4 regions of the Exiguobacterium sp. s28 genome follow, and region 2 is predicted to be linked to each of the others. Evidence: riboswitches for the same ligand, from Rfam matches in the RefSeq annotation. Region 2 holds a riboswitch; each other region holds the start of a gene.
What was found. Region 2 has a riboswitch for thiamine pyrophosphate ahead of KNP78_RS07640 (YkoF family thiamine/hydroxymethylpyrimidine-binding protein). Riboswitches for the same ligand answer to the same signal wherever they lie in the genome.

Region 1 (5,605 bases), on a different contig from region 2:
AAGTCAACGTCGAAATCGAGCCGCCCGCTGAAGGCGAAGAAGCCGAGGCACTCGAAGTCGTCATTCGGACGGTCGACGCCCGTGGCGAAGTCGAGGTGTTGCGTGATAAGATAACGGAGACAACGACTTACTCGTATACGCTCGTCATCGCACCGGACGAAGTCGGAACCGCGACGATTGAAGTCGACGGCGAAGTCGTTCGCACGGATACGGTGACTTACGCACAAGCAAAAGATTCACAATGAAGAGGTGGCGTGCGCGTCGCCTCTTTTTCTAAGGAGGGAATGGAATGAAAGGTACGATTATTCGATTACAAGGCGGATTTTATGACGTCATGACGGAAGAAAAACAAGAGATCCGTTGTCGCGCCCGCGGCAATTTCCGCAACCGGAACATCTCGCCGGTCGTCGGTGACGATGTCGACATCCAAGACCAAGGGGATGGTACCGGTTATATATTGGCTGTTGACGAGCGGTCGAACCATCTCGTCCGCCCGCCGATTGCCAACATCGATCAAGCGTTCTTGTTATTCTCGGTAAAAGAGCCGGCGTTCTCGTTCCATCTGCTCGACCGTTTCCTCGTCTTGATCGAGTCGAAGCAAGTCCATCCGATTATCGTTTTGACGAAAATGGATTTGTTGACGGAGGCGGAACGGGAGAAGATTCACGAAGCAGCGGCTTTATATCGTTCCATCGGCTATGAGGTCATCGAGACATCGACCGAGGACGGGTCGGGGATCGAAAAAATCCGCGGGTCGTTTAAGGAGAAGACGAGTGTGTTCGCCGGACAGACCGGGGTCGGTAAGAGTTCGCTCTTGAACGCGGTCGCACCGGAACTAGAACTTGCAACCGGGAAGATCTCGAAATCACTTGGGCGCGGTAAGCACACGACGCGTCACGTCACGCTGATCACGCTCGCTGACGGGCTCGTGGCCGATACGCCTGGTTTCTCGAGCCTCGAGTTCCCAGAAGAACTCGAAGTCGAAGAGATGCGCTGGTGTTTCCCTGAGTTCGTCGAGCGGCATGATGACTGTAAATTCCGCGGTTGTGCCCATTTGAACGAACCAGGTTGTGCCGTCAAAGCGGCCGTCGAGGCGGGAGAAATCGCTTCCACCCGCTATGAGAATTATGTTACGTTTATGGCAGAGTTAAACGATAGACAACGGAGGTACTGACATGATTAAAATTGCACCATCGATTTTAGCGGCGGACTTCGCCAATTTAGAGGCAGAAGTGAAGGCGGTCCAAGAGGCCGGAGCGGATTACATCCATTTTGACGTCATGGACGGTCAATTCGTCCCGAACATCTCAATCGGCCTACCGGTGTTAGCGAGCTTACGGAAGAAGTCGGACATGGTGTTAGACGTCCATTTGATGATCGACCAGCCCGAACGGTTCGTCGAAGATTTCATCAAGGCCGGGGCGGATATCGTCACGGTTCACGTTGAAGCGACGAATCATTTGCATCGCGTGTTGCAACAAATCAAAGCGGCCGGCGCCAAGTGTGGTGTCGTCTTGAATCCGCATACGCCGCTGTCATCGATTGAACACGTGCTCGGTGACGTCGACATGGTGCTCCTCATGACGGTGAACCCTGGCTTTGGGGGCCAGGCATTCATCGAATCGGTCGTCCCGAAAATCGCGGCGCTGAGCGAGATGCGCCAAGCGCGTCGTCTCGACTTTGAAATCGAGATTGACGGCGGTGTCAACGCAGAGACGGCGAAATTATGCATCGACGCTGGAGCTGATGTGCTCGTGGCTGGTTCAGCCATCTATAACGAGCCGAGCTATAAAGACGCAATCGATAGCATTCGTCACGCATCTCGTGTATAATCGTCGATAGAACAACAAATATTGTCGCAAGGGGTGTCACATTCTGTGGCTGAGAGGCATTTGCTAACCCTTTGAACCTGTTCCGTTCACACGGACGTAGGGATGTGGCGAAAATGCACGTTGCTACTCGATAGCAGCATGGCGTTTACGTCATGCTGCTTTTTGTCGTTCGCTCATATAATAAGGAGGGAATAAGATGAAACAACGTTTAAAACTACAGGCGCTCATTGAAATCTCATTGTTCGCCGCACTCGGCTTGATCTTTGATTTGCTCATCCCGTTCCGGATGCCGCAGGGCGGATCGATCAGCCTGGCGATGTTGCCGATCTTTGTGATGGCGTACCGCCATGGATTAAAAGGCGGACTGGCGACAGGAGCGCTCGTCGGAACGCTGCAACTGCTGTTCGGGGCTTACATCTTCACACCGGTCCAGTTCCTGCTCGACTACACGTTCGCTTACGGTGTCGTCGGGATGGCCGGACTGTTCGCTGGTCAAGTGAAACGGGCCGCCAAGGACGAGGCGAAAAAGACGCTCGTCGTCTACTTGGTGCTCGGGGCGCTCCTCGGTTCACTGCTTCGCTACGGCGCCCACGTCTTATCAGGGATCGTGTTCTTCGCCGAGTACGCGGAAGGGCCGGTCGTCGCCTATTCGTTCGCTTATAACATGACGTATATGTTGCCGTCCTTCCTCGTGTCGGCCGTCGTCCTCGTTCTCTTGTTCGTCTCGGCACCACGTTTCGCCACGCTCGCGACCCGGGGTCTCCGCTAATGCGGGTGTTGATTGTGGCGGCCAGCCCGGAACCAATCTCGGGACTCCCGCGTGACGTCGATTACATCATCGGCGTCGACGGGGGGTACGAGACACTGTTGAACCAAGGGCTGAACCCGGATCTCGTCGTCGGCGATTTCGATTCCTTCACGGGCGAAGTGCCGATTGACGCCGTCCGTTACCCATCTGAAAAAGACGTGACCGACCTCGAGATTGCGCTCGAGGCGGCCCGTGGACACGGGGCGACGGAGATGCTTGTGTACGGCGCTCTCGGTGGACGCCTCGACATGACGCTCGGCAATATTGGGCTGCTCGAGGCATATCCAGAGATGCGTTTGTTCACGGCCGGGCAAACCGTTCGTCTTGTTGGAGCTGGGCGTCACGAGCTCCCACGTCAAGCCGATCATTATTTGTCGCTCCTCCCGTGGAAGCGGGCGAACGTGTCAATCCGCGGCGTCAAATATCCGCTCGATCGTCACGATGTCGTCAGCCATGAGGCGCTCACGATCTCGAACGAGTGGGCCGGTGAGGCGGCGGACTTGATCGTGCACGAAGGAAAGGTGCTCGTGCTGTATATCAAAAAATGAACACAAAAAAATCCCATCGGCGAATGCCGCTGGGATTTATTTCGTTCGTGTATAAAAATTATACGCGTTCAACGAGACCTGATTTAAGAGCGCGAGCTGAAACCCAAACTCGTTTAGGTTTACCGTCAACGAGAATACGAACTTTTTGTACGTTTACACCCCAAGTGCGTTTTGTCTTGTTGAGTGCGTGCGAACGGTTGTTACCTGATTTAGGTGATTTACCTGTTACGTAGCATTTACGTGCCATGCGTTTCCCCTCCTTTTTTATGTGGGTTCGTCCTAATAGACACTCGTTTATATTAGCACGGGTTTTTTCACGATGCAACTAGAAAATCATAGGATGACAAGAAAAAAACTTGACATTACTGGAAAGGATTTTAATAATGAATGAGGGTTACGGCTACAATTGACCGAGTTTATGGAGCAGGTTCTTTTAATAACTAGGTACTTATTGTAGAATGTAGTGAAGGAATCATTCCGAATGAAGGAGGCTACTCCATATGGCAATTGAAATGAAGACAACATATGGCAATATTGACATCACGAACGACGTGGTCGCAACACTCGCAGGCGGTGCGGCGATGGAATGTTTCGGCGTTGTGGGAATGGCGTCTCAAGCTCAATTGAAAGACGGGATTGCAGAACTATTGAAGCGTGAAAACTACGCCCGAGGCGTGGTCGTACGTCAAGATGGAGAAGACGTACATATCGACATGCACATCATTGTGAGCTACGGGACGAAAGTGTCGGAAGTCGCATATAACGTGCAAAGCCGTGTAAAATACACGCTCGGTGAAACTTTAGGATTAAACGTTTCGTCGGTAAACATATTCGTACAAGGCGTTCGTCTGACGAATGACTGACGAGAACGAAGGAGGATTTGGTGTGGGTTTAAAACGTTTAGATGGATTGGTGTTCGCGAACATGGTCGCGAACGGTGCAGCCAACTTGAGCCAGAATGCGGATTATGTAGATTCGCTTAACGTCTTCCCGGTGCCGGATGGCGACACGGGGACGAACATGAATTTGACGATGACATCGGGTGCGAAGGAAGTGGCCGCACTCAACACGGCAAATATCGCTGACGTCTCATCGAAGTTTGCACGTGGTCTCTTGATGGGGGCACGCGGGAACTCCGGTGTTATTTTAAGCCAATTGTTCCGTGGCTTCGGTAAAGCGATCGAAGGAAAGACCGAAGTGTCGACAGTCGATTTCGCTGAGGCATTGAAACGTGGTGTCGACACGGCATACAAGGCGGTTATGAAACCGGTTGAAGGAACGATTTTGACGGTTGCTCGTGAAGCGGCCGACGAAGCGCTCCGTGCTTCAGAGTCGACGAGCGACTTCAACGAGTTCATGGAACGTGTGATCGTGGAAGCGAAAGCTTCACTCGAGCGGACGCCGGACTTATTGCCGGTCTTGAAAGAAGTCGGCGTCGTCGATTCGGGCGGCCAAGGCTTGCTCGTTATTTATGAAGGGTTCCTTGCGAGCCTCGAAGGAAAAGAGCTCGAGAAGCCACATGCACCGGTCATGGATGCGCTCATCGAAGCCGAACATCATGCCCACGCCGCGCAAGGATTCATGTCGACCGAAGACATCGAGTTCGGTTATTGCACGGAAATCATGGTTCGTTTCCAAGATGCGAAGTTGAAGGATGCCCCGTTCAACGAGGACGCGTTCCGCAACGAACTGTCTGAACTCGGGGACTCACTCCTCGTCGTCGCAGATGAAGAGTTGCTTAAAGTTCACGTTCACGTCGAGACGCCAGGCGACGTCATCACGAAAGGACAGCGTTACGGTGAACTCGTCGCTGTCAAAATCGAGAATATGCGTCAACAGCACTCGACCATCTTAGAAGAAGAGCACGGCGCGAACCAACATGGCGTCCAACCGACGGCTCCGAAGGCGAAAGCACCGTATGCGATCGTCACGGTCGCCATGGGTGAAGGCGTCAGCGACTTGTTCCGTTCACTCGGTGCGGCTCACGTCATCGAAGGCGGTCAGACGATGAACCCGTCGACGGAAGATATCGTCAAGGCGATCGAAGCGGCCAACGCGGACCATGTCTTCATCTTCCCGAACAACTCGAACATCATCATGGCTGCCGAACAAGCGGCATCGGTCGCACCTTGCGGCGTCTCGGTCATTCCGACGAAGACGGTGCCACAAGGACTTGCGGCAGCGATCGCGTTCAACCCGGAAGCCGATGTGGAGACGAACGAAAGCGTCATGAAGACGGCGGCTAGTACCGTCAAGTCTGGTCAAGTGACGTATGCGGTTCGTGATACGAGCATCGACGGTGTCGAGATTCGTAAAGACGACCACATGGCGATCGCCGAGAAGAAAATCGTCGCCTCATCGGCCTCGAGCCTCGAAGCGGCGAAGAAATTAGTCGACGCCCTCGTCGATGCCGACGA
Region 2 (5,605 bases):
TACGGCCGCTTACTATTTGAGCGAGCACGGCGGGACGAAGGCAGACACGACGGACTCGATTCGAAACGCCATCTTCGAGTACAACCGCAGTGAACAGTATGTCAATGATGTGATGTCGTTTTATGAGTCATATCAAACCGATGTGTCTTATTTACCGGATGACAAGTCGTCGGCAACCCAAAGTGTCGCGCGCTACACAATCCGCTACTTGGAATGGTTCGCAGGCTGGGTCTGACCCGGCACTATTTGATTAAAAGTGAGGAAACCTTATGAACACCCATATCGAGGAAGTGACGATTCGTGTCAAGTCGGTCTTCAATGAGGACAAGACGAAGCGCTACTTGCGTTCGTACGAATTCACAGATGTCGTCGACGGCGTCATCTGTGCCGTCATCATCTACTCGCCCCGGATGAGCGATGCTTTCTTGTCCGGTACGACAACGCAGCGGGCGTATATGCTCATGCGGAACCATCTCGATCAACCGATCCGTGAGATGCGCGTCATCAGCCTCGTCCCGACACTCGCCATCAATGACAATCTGCCGTACGTCGAATCGCAACTCGACGAAGTCAACTTTCATTACGTTGAGGAAACGCTCGACGAGGTCGAGGCGAGCGGAGGTATGATTATCGTCGGCTGGGGCTCTCCGGGACGCTTGATGCATCATGCCACCCCGTATAAGGCGCTCTTTGCCGACCATGAGGCGCATATGTTCTGTATCGGCACGACTTCCAAAGGCGAGCCGCAACAGATTCGTATGGCCAACGAGAACACCGTGCTCGAGGCGTTCAATAACGAATCGATCAAACCGAAATTTAGAATTGTGAAAGAAACGAAACAAGACGACTCCGAGTGAGTCGTCTTGTTTTAACGTACGCCAAGCCACACGCTCACTCCAAACAATAGGAGCAAAAGCGACGCCAACAGAAAGTCGTTCCTGGTGACGGGCACAACCTCGTACGTCGCTCGAGGTTCCCCCGTAAACCCACGTGCTTCCATCGAGAACGCGATTCGTTCCGCTTGGCGGATCGATCCAGCAAGAAGCGGAACGATTAATTTGGGGACGTGGCGGATGTGATCGAGTCTCGTCTCCAAACGCACGCCTCGTAACGCATGCGTTTCATACAGTTGCATCAGTTCTTTTTTTAGAATCGGAAAGAAACGAAAACCGACGAAGACACTATATGCGATTTTTGGTGACAGCTTTCCTTGTTGCATCAAACTGTAGACGAACCGTTTCGGGTCCGTCGTCAGCGTGAACAGAAGCGACAAGGCTGTGAATGCCAACACACGTAAGGAGAGCGTCGCTGCTAGCATCACATTCTCGTCGGTCACATCATTGCCAAACAGCTTGAACACGACATCTCCGCTTGATTGCTTTCCAAAGACGAGCGTCGTCCACAATGTCCCGAGCGCGGTCAATAAAAATGGGATCATGAACAACCCCCATCTTCTCCAGCTCACAGCAGAGAATAGCGTTTGAAGTGTAACTGTACCGAGAAAAACAGCAAGCGGAGTCCAAGGGTTATACATGAAGGCGAGACCGAACATGAGACATGCCACGGTCAGAAATTTAATCGTCGGGTTCATCTCATGAAATGTCATCGCGATTCCTCCATCAATAAGCCGTGGGTGCGTAGTAATTCTTTTTCATCCCAGAGTGAAGCGTCATATGGCCCACTCAAGTCGCCGTCACACATCAAATAATATGTGTTCGCAATCCGCGCGAAGCTGAGGTCGTGCGTCACAAACAAAATCGTCTGGCCGGATCGTGTTCGTTCGACCATTAAGTCATAGAGCGCACGAAGCGATACCTCGTCTTGTCCGGCAGTCGGTTCATCAAACGCAATCAGTTGTTTATTAGACAGCATCATCACTCCGATGGCGAGCCTTCGTTTTTGACCGTGACTAAGGGAGAGTGGATGGTGGTCACGCACTGATTCGAGCCCGAGCCGCGTTAAGACGTCCTCAATCGGGCGATTATGGCCATATGCGAGTTCTCGGGTCACATCATTCGTAACGAATAGATGCGCCGGTGATTGCGGGACGAGGCCGACTTCACGATGTTTCCGGGCTAGTCTTCGCAGCCATGTCGACTTTCCGCTACCATTTCGACCGAGCACCGCAATGAGATCACCCTCAGCGACCTTTAACTCGCTCGCTGCTAATTGAAATGTTTTTCGTTTTAATTCCGGTATGTGAAATAACATTTTCTCTCCTTGTTCAACTTTAATTGGAAAGAACGCATAATCTGGTCGGACGATGAACGGTCCATCATAGTCGATGCGCCCACTCACGAGCTTTATTTGTCGGTCAAAAAAATCACCCCATATGTATGGCCGATGCTCGATGACGACAACGTTTACGGTCTGTGCGACGCCGTCGAGCCAACGAACGAAATGATGGGCGGTCTCAGGATCGAGGTGAGCGAGCGGCTCATCGAGGAGGAGCCACTCGGGACAGCCAATCAAGGCACAAGCGACGGCAATTTGCTGCTTCTCACCCCCCGATAGGTCATGAATGGTACGGTGACGATAATCGGTCAAATGCAACGCCTCTAACATTGTGGTGACACGGGCCATCATCTCGTCTCTCGCGACGGCAAAGTTTTCGAGCGTGAAAATCAATTCTTCTTCGACCGTCTGCATGACGAACTGACTGTCCGGGTCCTGAAAGACCGTTCCGACGCGCCGGTTCACTTCGCCAGCTTCATACGTATCATAAGAGCGATCGAACAAGTGCAGTCTGCCCGTCACGATGCCATCACAATTGTCCGGATAGAGACGATTCATCAAAGCGAGCAATGTTGATTTTCCCGACCCACTTGCCCCTGTAATGACCGTTCTCCCTTTTGTTAGACGTAGTGTGATATCCGTCAAGACATCGCATTTCTTGTTCGGATAACGAAATGTCAGATGTTCTGCCTCAACCATGCATACGGTCCTGTCGCGCGAGGGCATACCCATCAAGCGCGCCCGTCCGAAGCAACAAGTCGCTCAAAATCTTACCGCCCAGACCAGCAATCAACATCCCGCTCGTTGCGCGTAAAGCGAACATCGTAGCCACATATGTCGGACTGAGGGCATTGAGCCCTCCCATGACGTACGTATACGCGAAACTTGTCACAGCAGCACTGAATCCGGCGAGCATGAGCACCCAAAGATCATAGCGTTTATAACCCGTCAAAGCGAACGCCGCTTCGGCGCCGATCCCTTGAACGATCCCAACTAAAATGATGCGCGGTCCGATGGCGTTGCCAATCATCATCTCAATCGTCGCCGCAAGCACTTCGGACAAGAATGCAGCCCCAGGCTTGCGAATGATATAAGCTGCGATAATCGAGACGATGAACCATATCCCAAAAATCCATTCGTAGGCGATTGGTCCAATCAGACCGGCCCACAAGTTACCAGCATGGACGAACGCCAAATAGACCACCGCGAACACGACCGATAAAATCGACAACAAGACGATTTCTTTTAACTTCCACGATTTAAGCATCCATGCGTCCCTCGTGTGACGGGCTGTTCACGCTGAACGTCACCGTCATGACGACGTGGCTTGTCTTCTGTCGGACGCGATCAAACGTCGCCTCATAGAAAGCGAACACCGGCTCGATGTCCCCATGTATGCCTGAGGCGTAATGCATCGAGTCATTGAAGACACCCCGCTCTTTCGCAAAAGCGATTTCTTCGTAGATGATGTCCATGTAGTTCTCATCACCGAGCGGATAGAGCGCGAACTGTGAAGAGACATATTGCGGACCGACGGGACCATTAAGCGGTTCGCTCGACACAACGAGCACTTCATCTCCGGCCGTATCCCCTGGACACCCGACCGAGAACGTCCCGCTCATCGACACATGTTCCCCTGTCTTCGTCGCGTGTGACAGCACGGTCTTAGCCACATCGAATACATGCTCACTTCGTCCACGGATGACCGTCGACACGTCATCGGTATGTCGCCAGACGTTTTGTAAATCCGTCTCCTTCAACGCCCCTTTGATGATGCTCACGAAATCAGTCGTCATCGGGCTCAGTGTAAAGCGGAACCCGACGATCGGGCTCGTTCCACATTGTTTGTTCATGTTCTATTCCCCCTTATTATGTGTACACAAAAAAGCCGCATCCATGAGAATGCGGCCACTCGTCCAATTTTAATCCATTAGAAAAAGTGCCACACTTCCTCACGCCGGTATTACCCGGATCGAGTCATAAGGGATTGGAGCCATGCTCACATCTCAGCCGAAGCACCCCTAGTGTAGTCCAATGTATGCGGTTGTTCATGCAAGAATCAGTATAGACGACCACTTTCATTTTGTAAACGGTCTTATGAGAACGTGACGACCTCGTTCCCCGGAAGTGTGTCCCGGAGCGTCGACCAATCCAGCGCCATCTCCTCATCTGTCAGCAGACAGTGATCGAGCTCTTGTTCGATGATGGCTCGATCCATCCGCTGCCCGATCAAGACGAGCTCCGTCTGTCGGTCACCGTACGGTTCGACATAGTCGGCGGCGAGTTCCGGTTCGGCCGCGAACATGTGACGACGCTCATCTTCCGGAAGCGTCGCGAGCCAGCGCCCGGCATGTTCGAGCGTCGAGGCGTAGCCCGCTTGTGAAAACAGACAGGCGAGGTCGTTCCGGGAAGCAATCCATAAGAACCCTTTCGCGCGGACGATTTCTTCCGGAAACGCCTCGATCCAGGCATGGAGACGCTCCGGGTGGAACGGCCGACGCCGACGATAGACGAATGAACTGATGCCGTATTCTTCCGTCTCCGGCGTGTGCACATCTGTCTCAAGTTCTTGAATCCACCCGGCCGCATGCATCGCCTGTTCGAAATCGAACAAATTGACATCCAACAGCTCGGTCAATTCCACGTTCGCATGGACAGACGTCAACAGCTTCGCGGTTGGGTTGAGCGCCTTCAACAGTCCGGTCATCTCGCCGAGTTCGGTCTCGGTCACGCGATCCGCCTTGTTCAAGACGATGATATCGGCGAATTCGACTTGGTCGACGAGCAAGTCGACGACTTCGCGGACGTCCGTCGCCTCGATCGCCTGCTTGCGTTCATGGAGCGACTCGCCCGAGTTGAAATCTGTTAAGAACCGAAACGCATCGACGACGGTCACCATCGCATCGATATAGACTCGGCTCGTCAAATCGATGCCGAGGGCGTCATCGGCATATGTAAACGTTTGGGCGACCGGGATCGGCTCTGAGATCCCGGACGACTCGATGATGATTCCGTCGAGGTCCCGGTCGTTCGCAAGCTCTGTTACCGCCTCGAGCAGGTCCTCACGGAGCGTGCAACAGATGCAGCCGTTCGATAGTTCGACCAACTTTTCGTCCGTCCTCGAAAAACCGCCCTGTTCAATCAATCGCTCATCGATATTCAACTCGCTCATGTCGTTGACGATGACGGCGTATTTCTTGCCCGTCCGATTGTACAATATGTGGTTCAATAGTGTCGTCTTACCGCTTCCTAAATAACCGGACAGCACGGTGACCGGGATTCGTCTCATTCTACCCACTCCTAAATCGTAATGATTACTTTTTAGATAATGACGGGTCGGTGACGTCTTGTCAAGAAAAAAACACGCCCG
Region 3 (5,605 bases), on a different contig from region 2:
GTCGCCCGTCTTCACTTTGCCGGTACCGGCGTCATCTGTGAGAGCGCCCGGACGGACGATCGTATACGTAAGCCCACTCTCCTCGAGCAGACGATCCGCATGGTGCTTCGCCACATAATATGGTTTCATCTCTTCCGGCCATGCCGAACGATCTTCTGCTTTCAATGCGCTCACCATGACGAACTGTTTCACATTCCCGTTCTTGGCAGCCTCAATGCTTTTCGCCGCGCCGTCAAGGTCGATCAGGAGCGTCTTGTCGGCTCCGGTGCTACCACCTGAACCGGCTGCGAAGACGACCACGTCCATGCCAGACATTGCTTGTTCAAGTGACGAGACGTCACCTTCGAGGTCGCCTAGGACGGCCTGATAGCCTTTTGATGTGAAGTCATCGAGTTGCTCTTGTTTTCGAACCATCGCCGTGACTTGGTGTTTCCCTTCCTCGTGCAATCGTTCCACGAGCTGTTTTCCAATCTGTCCATTCGCGCCTATTACAAATACGTTCATCTGTCTTCCTCCTCGATTTGAATTCAGAGACAAGCGAAACGCCGTGTGGCTATGGCCACATCCGGTGCAGAAGCGATGGCTGAGATGACGGCGACGCCGTCCGCCCCATCTTGCCGAATCATCGGGACATGTTCCGGTAAAATGCCGCCAATCCCCACGATTGGCAGCTCTCGGTACATGGCTCGGACTTGGCGGATGAGTGTCGTCCCGTTCACTGCCCCGGCATCTTCTTTCGAAGTCGTCGGGTAAATTGGGCCAATACCTACATAATCCGCATGCTCGATGGCTGCTGCCACTTCTTCGAGCGTGTGGACCGAGACACCGAGCCACTTATCTGGACCAATCCGCTCCCGAACGATTGCGGCCTCGGCATCGTCCTGTCCGATATGCACGCCGTCCGCATCAATGCGCTCTGCTAGTTCGACGTCATCATTGATGATGAACGGAACATCGTATGAGCGGCAGAGTGTTTGCAACGCTCTCGCCATCGCTTCTTTTTTATCCCCATACAGTGCCTCTTTACCTTTTTCACGAAATTGAAAACATGTCACGCCACATTGAAGTGCCGTTTCCACCGTCTGGAGCATGTCTTCCGCGTTCGCGGTTCCGCAAATAAAGTAGAGCCGCAACTGTTCAGCGAGTGCCCGCCTTGATGGATTCAATCGTCACACCCTCCTCTCCATACGCCACATATGCCCAATGGTTCGTCGGTCCGTGTCCGGCGCCGATCTCGAGGCCATGGGTGATGGCGCTTTGAATGAACCGCTTCGCCGTCACCGCCGCCTCCATGATAGAACGACCTTTGGCAAGTTCCGCTGTAAGCGCCGCCGAAAATGTACAACCGGTACCGTGCGTATCGCTCGTCTGGATGCGCGGGGCCGAGAGAAGGAACACTTCCGACTCCATCATGATCAAGTCTTCGGCAGTTTCACCTTCGAGATGGCCGCCTTTTAAAATAACCGCGCGCACGCCGTACGCTAACATCCGCCGAGCCGCCTCGAGACGATCATTAAACGATCGAATCGTCAACCCGGTCAGCACTTCCGCTTCCGGCACGTTCGGCGTGACGACTGTCGCGAGTGGCAACAAGGAGGTCTTGAGCGCATCGACCGCCGTGTCCTGTAAAAGCGGGGCCCCTCCTTTCGCAATCATGACCGGGTCGACGACGAGTCGGTTGAAGACATGACGTTTCACCCCGGTAGCGACTGCCTCGATGCGCGCCGCATCAAATAACATCCCGGTCTTACATGCTGCGATCGAAAAGTCCGAACCGATTGCATCGAGTTGTTGCGTGATGAGTTCCGGCGACACCGCTTCGACCCCATGCACCCCGCGCGTATTTTGAGCGGTGACGGCCGTCAGAACGCTCGTCCCGAACACCTCTAGCTCTTGAAACGTCTTCAAATCGGCTTGGATTCCTGCTCCCCCGCCAGAGTCCGAACCGGCAATCGTCAATACTTGCGGCCGCATCATGATACCACCTCAATGCGGTCGCTCGGCAACTCGACGGCTGTCATCTTGCCGAGTTCATTCAAGAAATGAACAGGGAAGTCGCCCGGTCCATCCGCCAAAGCGGTAGCCAGTTCGCCGCACCGGGCATATCCGGCGAGCGCTGTCGCCGTGGCCGTCAACGCGTCGGATTCGACCGCGAGAAATGCACCGACGACCGCACTGAGTAAGCAGCCGGTCCCTGTCGTCCGGGTCATTGCTGCGGTGCCGCCTTTGATTTCAATCGTCACATCCCCGTCGCTGACGACATCCGTCTCGCCGGTCACGGCAACGACACAGGTGTAGCGTCGTGCCGCCGCGCGTGCGATGTGATTCAAATCAACCCGCGTTTCCCCGGCGTCCACGCCGCGCGTCGTCGCGTCGAGACCAATCAATGTCGCAATTTCTCCGGCATTCCCACGGATAACCGTCACGCGGACTTTTTGTAGAATCGATTCGGAGACATCGCGCCGGAACGAGGTCGCCCCGACCCCGACCGGATCAAAGACGACCGGCCGACCTGCTTGATTCGCCGCCTGCCCGGCTCGAATCATCGTACGTTCCGTCGTCGCATCGAGTGTGCCAATATTGAGTACGAGCGCATCGCTTAAAGACGCCATCTCGGCCACTTCTTCGACGGCTGACGCCATCACCGGCGCAGCCCCGATGGCGAGCAACCCGTTCGCTGAAAAGTTGGCGACGACGATATTCGTAATGTTATGGATGAGTGGCCGTTCAGCTCTAACTTTGTCCCATAAGTCGCGCTTCATCGTGTCACCCCCGCCGGTAAATCCCACGACTCGAGCGTCCACGCCATTTCCCAAAACGCATGCTCATAATAACAACTCTTCAAGAACAGCTGTTGATACCGGAACCTTTCTTCCGCTGTCGCTTGTCCGGCGAGTACATCGAGTCGTTCGATCTGTTCTTCGACGAGATCGCGGAACCATTCCGAACCATACGTCGCAATCCACGTCGCATAAATCGGATGATCGGGTGTCGCATCTTTCAATCGTTCCCCAATCTCATAATAGACCCAGTAGCACGGCAAAATCGACGCGAGCACGTCGCCGAGCGTCGGACCGGCCTGTTGCATATGGAGCGCATAGGCGTAAGCCGTTGGAGCAGGCTCAAACGTTGCCCACTGTGCCTCCGTCACGTCGAGCAAGGTGAAAAACTCACGGTGCAACGCATGCTCTGCTTCGATGGTATGGAGCGCGTGCGTCAAAAAGCGGCTCGCTACTTCCATGTTCGGGGCGAGTGTCGCCCCTTTCGCCTGCACTTTGGAGAACTGGTTCAAATAGTATGAATCTTGCATGACGTAATGCCTAAATTTCGCCTCGTCGAGTTCACCCGTTCCGAGCTCGCGGACGAACGGATGGTCAAAGCTGGCTTGAAACAAGGCATCTGCCTCTTGTCGAAGATGTGCGGTGAATGTCATTCATGTCTCCTCCTTTGTTATAAAAAAGACGCCGCCTCCCATAACGGAAGCGGCGTCGGATTTACACAAAGTATACGAGAACAATCGGTTCGCCCACTTCCCTACGCTAGCGTGAACTAGATCAGGTTCAAAGGGTCTGGACCTCGTCCATCTCAGCCGCGTCACGCGACTCCCCTAGTGGTAAACATTATGAAATTCGGTCGTCTACGACCACATCATATCAGTCTTTATCTTTGTTGAAAACCCTTTATCGCGAGAAGTGACGGTTCAACAACGTCCCCATTTGGGAGAACCGTTCGGTACCAAGCTTGCGTCGATTCGAGGCCGCGAACACGTAATAATCGACTTTGCCCATGTAATAGATCAAACGCAGGCCGGCCAAGAAGAACGTGATTGTCGTGCTGACGGCAAAGCCGACGCCGTACCAATCGATGCCGCGCGGCAAGAGCAAGAGCGTGAACAACGCATTCAACGTGAAGAACGAGATGTTGACGAACAATGCCCCGCGTCGATCCTCGAAATAGAGCAACAACAACGTCAAGATGAGGATCATCGCGTTCGCGAACGCCGCGAGCGTCGTCATCCGAAAGATTTGACCGATCTCGTCCGGGACGCCGATCCAACTGACGAACACGCCTGCCATGAGGATGGCGAACAACGTCACGACGCCTTGGCTGCGCGCGAGTCGAATCAACTCATTTTTCAGCACCGACGTCATCGTCTGTTTCGCCTTCTCGATTTGATGGAGCGCCCCGCCGTAGTTGATCAATCCATAAAACGTGCGATAGCGCTCATAAAACCGGGTCTCGACGGCGACGATGAACAAGAGCTGCGTCGGGATGATCGTCAAGTAGGACCAAAAGATGGCCGTGTCATAGTACGGATTAAACAAGAAGGAGTCCGCGATGATGACGCGTCCTTCTCCGAACCAGATGATAAAGTTCGTGACCCAAATCCCGAGCACGTACAACACCCCGATGGCGAACAAGTCTGGATAGCGGTCGAAGTATTTGAAGTACGAAAACTCTTTCACGGCATAGCGGAGTGGGAACGTCCGGAGCATCGCGAAGAACAAGCCGAACAACGTCACAATCATCCCGGCCGTGAAGCCGAGCAATAGCTCGAGACTCGACGGATTGGCCATGAGGCGACTAACCGCATAGACACTCCCGACCGAGATGAGTCCGCCGAGCAAGAAGCTATAGGCCACCGCTTGATAATACTTGGCGGCACTCAAGAACAAGAACATGACCCAGATGACATTGATCGTCATGAATAAAACGAACAACGTCAGTTTGTACAGAAAATCGAGCGGCGACAATAGCCAAAAGATACTGTACAGAATCGTCGCGGCGAGGATCGTCACTTTGAGCATCCCGGTGAAGACCGGGAAAATTTCATGCGCTTTCTTCTCGTAAAACAAGTCCGCCACATATCGGGTGACGACGAGCTGTTGGAAGCTGAACAAGATTTGCGAGAAGATGAACGCGTACGAGACCGAGATCATGAAAAGCGTCCGTTCGGCGAGCGATAACGTCGGCATTTGGAACGCCAACCATTGAATCGTCCCGACGACCAAGATGACGATCAACCACGGTCCGGATGTGACGAGGCCCGAGAACGTGTACGCCTTCAACCTGGACGAATAGTAGTCTTCTTGGAACAACTTCTGCAGCTTAAACCCGATGCCCGCCATACTGTTCCCTCCTCGTTTCATAGATGGCTTTGTAGCGGTCCACGACTTGTTGGAGACGATAGTATTGGCGGACCCGCTCCCGCCCGTTCTTACCGAAACGCATCCGCTCCTGCGGATAATCCATCATCCACTCGACCTTGTCCGCGACCGCTTCCGGATGAACCGGGGGCACGATAAACCCGGCTGGACCGAACGGGTCGTCTTCTCGTCCATACAGGAGCTCGGAACAAGCCCCGACATCGGTCGCGACCCACGGGATGCCGGCTGCCATACCTTCAAGAATCGCGAGCGGTTGACCTTCCGAGATACTCGTCAACAGAAGTAAATCAAACTTCGGCAAATAGGCTTGGACATCAACCTTTCCAGCGAGCTCGACATAATCGGTCAGCCCGCTCTGTTCGATGAGCAACCGGCACTCTTCCGCATATTCCTCATCCTCATCGAGCGGTCCCATGATCGTCAGCTTGAACAGACGA
Region 4 (5,605 bases), on a different contig from region 2:
AAGTTCTGTACTTTTCGTTGCATTATTGTGCACATTTGTATTGCAAAATACACTTCTTCACTAGAGTTGTAAAACCATCGCATCACGTCAAACAGGGACAGCCGTCATAAGTCGGCCGTCCCTGTTTTCGTCGTCGTTGAGCCTTGAACAGCGTCGCCCGCTTTGAAAAAGAGGACGATGGCAGCCACTCCGAAAATCGAGATGAACACATTTTGGAGCAGCACATCGACGAACATCGGCTCGCTGGAGAACGTGCCCGTCGCAATCTGAGCATTCCAGCGGGTGAACGTGGCGATGCGTTCAAGCGTGTACAAGAGACCGGATATGAACAGGCAAGCGGTGGCAGCCAGTAATAGCGTCAATCGATTCAAGACATGACCTTCTAATATCTGATATCCTGATTTTACCATTTACTATCGGTGGGAGGGAAGTATTTATCGCTTCGCCGTGAGTGGTCGCAATTGCTTGACCCGAGCCAAAACAATCCAGCCGAGCACGGCCCCAGTCACACTCGAGGCAAGGAAGGCTGGGAAGAAGAACAGCGCCCCGAACTCGCTCCCCATCAACACCTTGGCGTACGGGACGGCGACGAGCGAAGCGATGAGGCCGGTCCCGATGACTTCACCAAATGCGGCGAAGGCGACGCGGTTCGTCTTCATATAGAAGACCCCGGCCAAAAGCGCCCCAATCATACCTCCGGGAAAGGCCAAGAGCGACCCGGTACCGGTCATGACACGGACGATTCCGGTCACGAACGCAACGAGAACGGCCCCGATCGGCCCGACGGTGACGGCGGCGATGACGTTCACCATATGTTGAATCGGATAGGCACGGGCGACACCGGTCGGAATCGAGATGAACAGGGAACCGATGACGGCGATGGCGATGAGCATCGCCATCCAAGTGAGTTGTTGAATACGCATAGATAGTCTCCTTTCAAAATGAAAACGCCACTTCTCCAAGTGGAAAAGTGGCGTGGAAAGACAGACGAATCCCACACCACTTCCCTACGCTGGTATGAGCCAGATCAGGTTCGAAGGGTCCGGCGCATGCCGTCTCAGCCCGAAGGCTCCCCTAGTGGTCGTTTATTAACATGAGTATAGTATACCGTCATTTGACGCGGTCGAGCTTTCGTGGTCGGAACGTGACATAGGTGATGCCGACGAACAGGCCATACAACAAAAGGGAGAAGACGAGATTGATCAGCCACGGGAGTGTCCCCATGAACACGGCGACGGACGCGTTTTGAAACCAGACGAGCGAGAGCGACAGCCCGACAAAGCTGAGAACGAGCGTTGTCCAAAAGCCGACAGCTCGGCGCTTGAACAGACGCCAAACGAGCAGCCCGATGATGAGACTGACGACGGCCGTCGCCCCTAAGTACATATACAAGATGGCATCGACCGGGTATGAGTAATATACAACGTCCATATCGTTTCCTCCTAGGAGATGATGAAAGAAAGGGTGAAAAAGATGAGACAGGCAATTCCATGGCGTGACCGATCGTTTCGTGAACGGTTCGAACGATGGATTGAGGCAAACGTGCCGAATGCGAGGTGGCACGTGATCAAAGATACCGATTTGACGTACTTGCTTGTTGGCGCGCTCAATGAGGAACGTTACTACGCCAAAGCGGTGACCGACATCAGCCGCGGCGAAGCCAATCTGTCGGCGTTTCTTGCCGAGCGGCATCCTAATTTCGTGCCTGACGTCATCACCATCGATTCAGCCCGGAACTGGTTGCTCATGCGAGGCATCGGCGGAGAGGCGCTACGTGAACGGCCGGACGTGAGTCGATACGAAGCGGCGTTGCGTCAATACGCACAGCTGCAACGACAGGAGATCGACCAGATCGAGACCTGCTTGTCTTACGGCATCCCGGACCGCCGACCGGCCAAGTTGAAGGACGAAATCCGCACGTATTTACCTGAGCTCTGCGCCGGGCTCGAGCGATACAAAGCCGAGGCCATGCTCGCGCTTCAAGATGAATTGATCGCCATGTGCGATGAGCTGGCGACCGGGATGCCGATGAGTCTCGAGCACGGTGATTTGCACGGCGGCAACATCTTCTGGCGGGAACGGACGAATGATTTGTGTATCCTCGACTGGGGCGACGCGACCGTCACGCATCCATTTTTCAGCGTGCGCGTGTTTTGGAACGCGCTGTACGACTTATTGCCGGAAGAAGACGAGGTCGCCTGGTATGAACAGATTCAAACGATGCGTACGGTTTATTTGGAAGCATGGAGCGGCGTCGCACCCAAGGACGTACTTTGGCGTCATCTATTGATCGCCGAGGAGCTCGGTTGCGTCTATCGTGCCCTGTCGTGGCATGTATATGTGACGAGATACCGGTACGATGTAGCTGAGTCGAGCGATAAGCCGGCGCAATGGCTCGATTTGCTACTCGAGTACCGGGACTTGAAACGACGCTTCCCATAAGTCATTCATACTTCTCAAGTAAGTTTTCATAATCCGTCTCGCTCCAAAACAGCGGAGCAATCGACTCCGGCCCTTTGAAGATCTCACCGTCTCGGTCGTAGACGATGGCGTAGCCGCCTTCGACTTCAAAGACGATCAAGTCGGCCTTCACTTCCTTGACCCCGTTTCCCGCGATGATGACGTTCTCGAGCGGATCGCGCGCCAGTTGTACGCCCCATTCGTCGAGCTCGACGATGAGCGCGGATGTGTAGGCATGGCGATTATAGAGCGTCTGGAATTCATCTTCGGTCAAAACGACGTCCGTCGGTGGGGCACTCGTCCCATATTTTCGTTTCTCGATTTCTTCGACGAATTGAAGGAACGATGCTTCTTGCCAAAACAGCGGCGCGACCGACTCGGGACCGTTGGCGATGTCTCCGTTCTCGCTCTCATAGACGGTGGCGTACGTGCCGTCATCGAGTTTGAATGGATGAATATCGGCGTATGTATGCTGGATGCCGTCGCCGGCGATGACGACGTGCTCGAACGTCTCGCGGAACGGGGTGAGTCCATCGTTCTCGAGTGCCTTCAAGAGCGGCGGGACTTTTTCATATTGGTCGAAGACGTCTTTAAAATCTTCTCGCGTCCAAGCGGTGATGTCTTCGGACGACGGTTCATTTGTATCGGCCGGGACAATGGGTTGCTCAACGGAATCGGTGCACCCGGTCAGCAAAAACACACTGAATCCGAGTAGGCCTAGGCGTTTCATCAATCAAACCTCCTAAGAAAGTTACATTTTTTTCCTGTTATCAATGAGCGTAGCATGTTTGCCAGTCATTGAGAACCCGGGTACTTTCTCGCTCAGGGTTGCCGCTTCAAGTAACGGTCGAGTGCCTCGTGAAATCGTTGTTGCTGCTCGAACGGGATGTCATGATCGGATGCGGGACCATAGCGAATCAGATGATAGAGCGAGGCGTCGATATCTGTCAGCTCGATGCGTTCGAACCAGTCGACGACCGTCTCATTCGTCCGAAGTTTTAACTCAGGGGCGAGCGACGCGTTGAACGTGATGAGCCAATCCCTCAGTTCGATGTTCGTGAGCATCGGGAACGTTTGTGCAGCGATCGTTGCGTCCGCTTCGTGTGATGGTTGAGTAGAAGTGTCATCCGTAAAAAGGAACGTGAGTCCTTCCAGCCGTCGACGACGCAACCATTTCCGGACACTGTAAACAATCAATCCGGCAGCAGCGAGGATGGCGAACAGTGTTCCGAGTCCTCCGGGTGCATCGCCTCCACCCAAACCGAATGGAAACTCAAACATTTTTTTCTTTTCACGTAAGGCTCCACCTTTTTCGCTTTCACCAACTGTCGTTAAATCGATTCCATCCTCGTCCGGTTCCCCTTCTTCTTGTTCACGCTCTTCTATTAGAGGATCGTCAACTGGATGCTCGAGCGTTTGAAACCAACTGAACGTCTCCTTACTGACAAAGACGAACGTCACAACGAGACAAGCTGTCACAACAAGGAACCCTATAAATCGAGAGGACCACTTCATCTTTTCCCTCCTTATCGGAATGTTCAGACTATTTATTGTCTATATTACCATAAACAGGTAAACTTCGAATAAGACATCTACCAACGGAGGAGAACGAAATGGGAATCGAAGCGGTCATCAAACAATTGAATGAAGTGTATTTAGGGAAAGAAGAAGTCGTTCGTCTCTGCTGCACGGCACTTCTCGCCGAAGGACATATCTTGCTTGAGGACGTTCCGGGCACGGGGAAGACGTTGCTCGCCAAAGCGATCTCCGGCAGTTTTGATGGGTCATTCTCGCGCATCCAATTTACGGCCGATTTGCTCCCGTCCGACGTCATCGGGACCGACTACTTCAATATGCAGACGCAAGGCTTTGACCATCGCCAAGGTCCGATTTTCGCAAACATCGTCCTGATTGATGAAATCAATCGAGCCGTCCCACGCACCCAGTCGGCGCTGCTCGAAGCGATGGAGGAACGACAAGTGTCAATCGGCGGGAAGACGTATCCGATGCCGAAACCGTTCTTTGTCATCGCGACGCAGAACCCGATTGAATCGGCCGGGACGTTCCCGCTCCCAGACGCGCAACTCGACCGGTTCCTCATCTCGATTCCGGTCGGCTATCCGGAAGCCGCCGAAGAGCGAGAACTGTTGTTGCAAGTGTTGACCGAGACCCGCAAACAAATCGAGGCCGTGACGTCACTCGCCTCGCTGCAAGAAGCGCAGGCTGAGACGAGACAAGTCGCGATTCAAGACGATGTCCTCGATTACATGCTCGGTCTCGTCCATGCGACCCGGGGCCATGCGTCCGTCGAGGTCGGGGTCAGTCCACGCGGCGCGATCGCATTGCTCCGTGCTTGTCAAAGCTATGCCTATTTGGCCGGCCGGCTGTATGTCATCCCAGAAGACGTCAAAGCCGTGGCGCCGTATGTGCTCGCCCATCGCATCACGTTAACACTTGAAGGCGGCATCAAGTCGACGAAAGCGAACGTCGTCGCGCACATTTTAGACACCGTCCCCGTACCGGTCGAGGGCTGACGATGACACTCTCCACACACGCATGGTTACAGCGACGGCTCCTGCCCGTATATATCGTGAGCGGAGTCATGCTCGTGTTTTTCCCGTACGTCTACGGATTCGGCTATCTATGTTTCATTGTCGCGAGTGCGATTTGGATGCTCGAGCGGACGCGGCAACAACTCGAGCGGCACATCGATCTCCAGTTCACGCAATACGAAGAACTGCTGTTTGTCGGGGACGAGAGTCGGCTCGTATTGGTTGTCGATGGGGTGGGCGAGTTGGACCGGATCGGCCTGCCACTTCGCATTCGTTTGAAGGCGAGCTCGGGAATCAGCTTTCCGGCGCATGACCGGATCCCGAGCGTGCTCGACTATGAGGTCGATGTCGGTCAGGCCCGACATGAATTGATTGTGCGCGCCGGGTATCGCGGTCCAGCTACGTTTGAGGAATGCGTCATCGCCGTCACGCTCCCGTTTCGACTAGGGACGTATTTGTATGAGCGGCCGGTTGATACGCAATGGACCGTCCTCCCGTCACTCCTCTTGCACCCACCGGTCGGGACGAAGCGGCTAGCGCTCGGGGAACGACCACTCTTGGCGTCACCGCTTCGAAATCCGTTGCAGCTGATT

Region 1: linked by a shared signal. The riboswitch ahead of thiT (energy-coupled thiamine transporter ThiT) and the one ahead of KNP78_RS07640 (YkoF family thiamine/hydroxymethylpyrimidine-binding protein) in region 2 are both predicted to bind thiamine pyrophosphate.
Region 3: linked by a shared signal. The riboswitch ahead of tenA (thiaminase II) and the one ahead of KNP78_RS07640 (YkoF family thiamine/hydroxymethylpyrimidine-binding protein) in region 2 are both predicted to bind thiamine pyrophosphate.
Region 4: linked by a shared signal. The riboswitch ahead of thiW (energy coupling factor transporter S component ThiW) and the one ahead of KNP78_RS07640 (YkoF family thiamine/hydroxymethylpyrimidine-binding protein) in region 2 are both predicted to bind thiamine pyrophosphate.

What each region holds. Positions count from the first base shown of each region.
Region 1 is NZ_JACSLL010000002.1:109,676-115,280, reverse strand. Features, by position in the region: gene pknB (Stk1 family PASTA domain-containing Ser/Thr kinase) at 1-245, shown strand, start outside; gene rsgA (ribosome small subunit-dependent GTPase A) at 290-1,174, shown strand; gene rpe (ribulose-phosphate 3-epimerase) at 1,176-1,832, shown strand; TPP riboswitch at 1,852-1,952, shown strand; gene thiT (energy-coupled thiamine transporter ThiT) at 2,029-2,601, shown strand; gene KNP78_RS02940 (thiamine diphosphokinase) at 2,601-3,188, shown strand; gene rpmB (50S ribosomal protein L28) at 3,247-3,435, opposite strand; gene KNP78_RS02930 (Asp23/Gls24 family envelope stress response protein) at 3,689-4,051, shown strand; gene KNP78_RS02925 (DAK2 domain-containing protein) at 4,074-5,605, shown strand, end outside.
Region 2 is NZ_JACSLL010000005.1:109,246-114,850, forward strand. Features, by position in the region: gene KNP78_RS07615 (lytic transglycosylase domain-containing protein) at 1-235, shown strand, start outside; gene KNP78_RS07620 (DUF1643 domain-containing protein) at 270-857, shown strand; gene KNP78_RS07625 (energy-coupling factor transporter transmembrane component T family protein) at 869-1,606, opposite strand; gene KNP78_RS07630 (ABC transporter ATP-binding protein) at 1,603-2,934, opposite strand; gene KNP78_RS07635 (ECF transporter S component) at 2,927-3,502, opposite strand; gene KNP78_RS07640 (YkoF family thiamine/hydroxymethylpyrimidine-binding protein) at 3,495-4,088, opposite strand; TPP riboswitch at 4,168-4,268, opposite strand; gene KNP78_RS07645 (GTP-binding protein) at 4,331-5,524, opposite strand.
Region 3 is NZ_JACSLL010000003.1:223,861-229,465, forward strand. Features, by position in the region: gene KNP78_RS05560 (SDR family oxidoreductase) at 1-504, opposite strand, end outside; gene thiE (thiamine phosphate synthase) at 528-1,166, opposite strand; gene thiD (bifunctional hydroxymethylpyrimidine kinase/phosphomethylpyrimidine kinase) at 1,138-1,974, opposite strand; gene thiM (hydroxyethylthiazole kinase) at 1,974-2,762, opposite strand; gene tenA (thiaminase II) at 2,759-3,433, opposite strand; TPP riboswitch at 3,515-3,619, opposite strand; gene pelG (exopolysaccharide Pel transporter PelG) at 3,681-5,129, opposite strand; gene pelF (GT4 family glycosyltransferase PelF) at 5,110-5,605, opposite strand, start outside.
Region 4 is NZ_JACSLL010000003.1:266,020-271,624, reverse strand. Features, by position in the region: gene KNP78_RS05860 (hypothetical protein) at 105-371, opposite strand; gene thiW (energy coupling factor transporter S component ThiW) at 435-923, opposite strand; TPP riboswitch at 988-1,086, opposite strand; gene KNP78_RS05850 (hypothetical protein) at 1,111-1,431, opposite strand; gene KNP78_RS05845 (aminoglycoside phosphotransferase family protein) at 1,474-2,442, shown strand; gene KNP78_RS05840 (hypothetical protein) at 2,444-3,190, opposite strand; gene KNP78_RS05835 (hypothetical protein) at 3,283-3,975, opposite strand; gene KNP78_RS05830 (AAA family ATPase) at 4,074-4,994, shown strand; gene KNP78_RS05825 (DUF58 domain-containing protein) at 4,997-5,605, shown strand, end outside.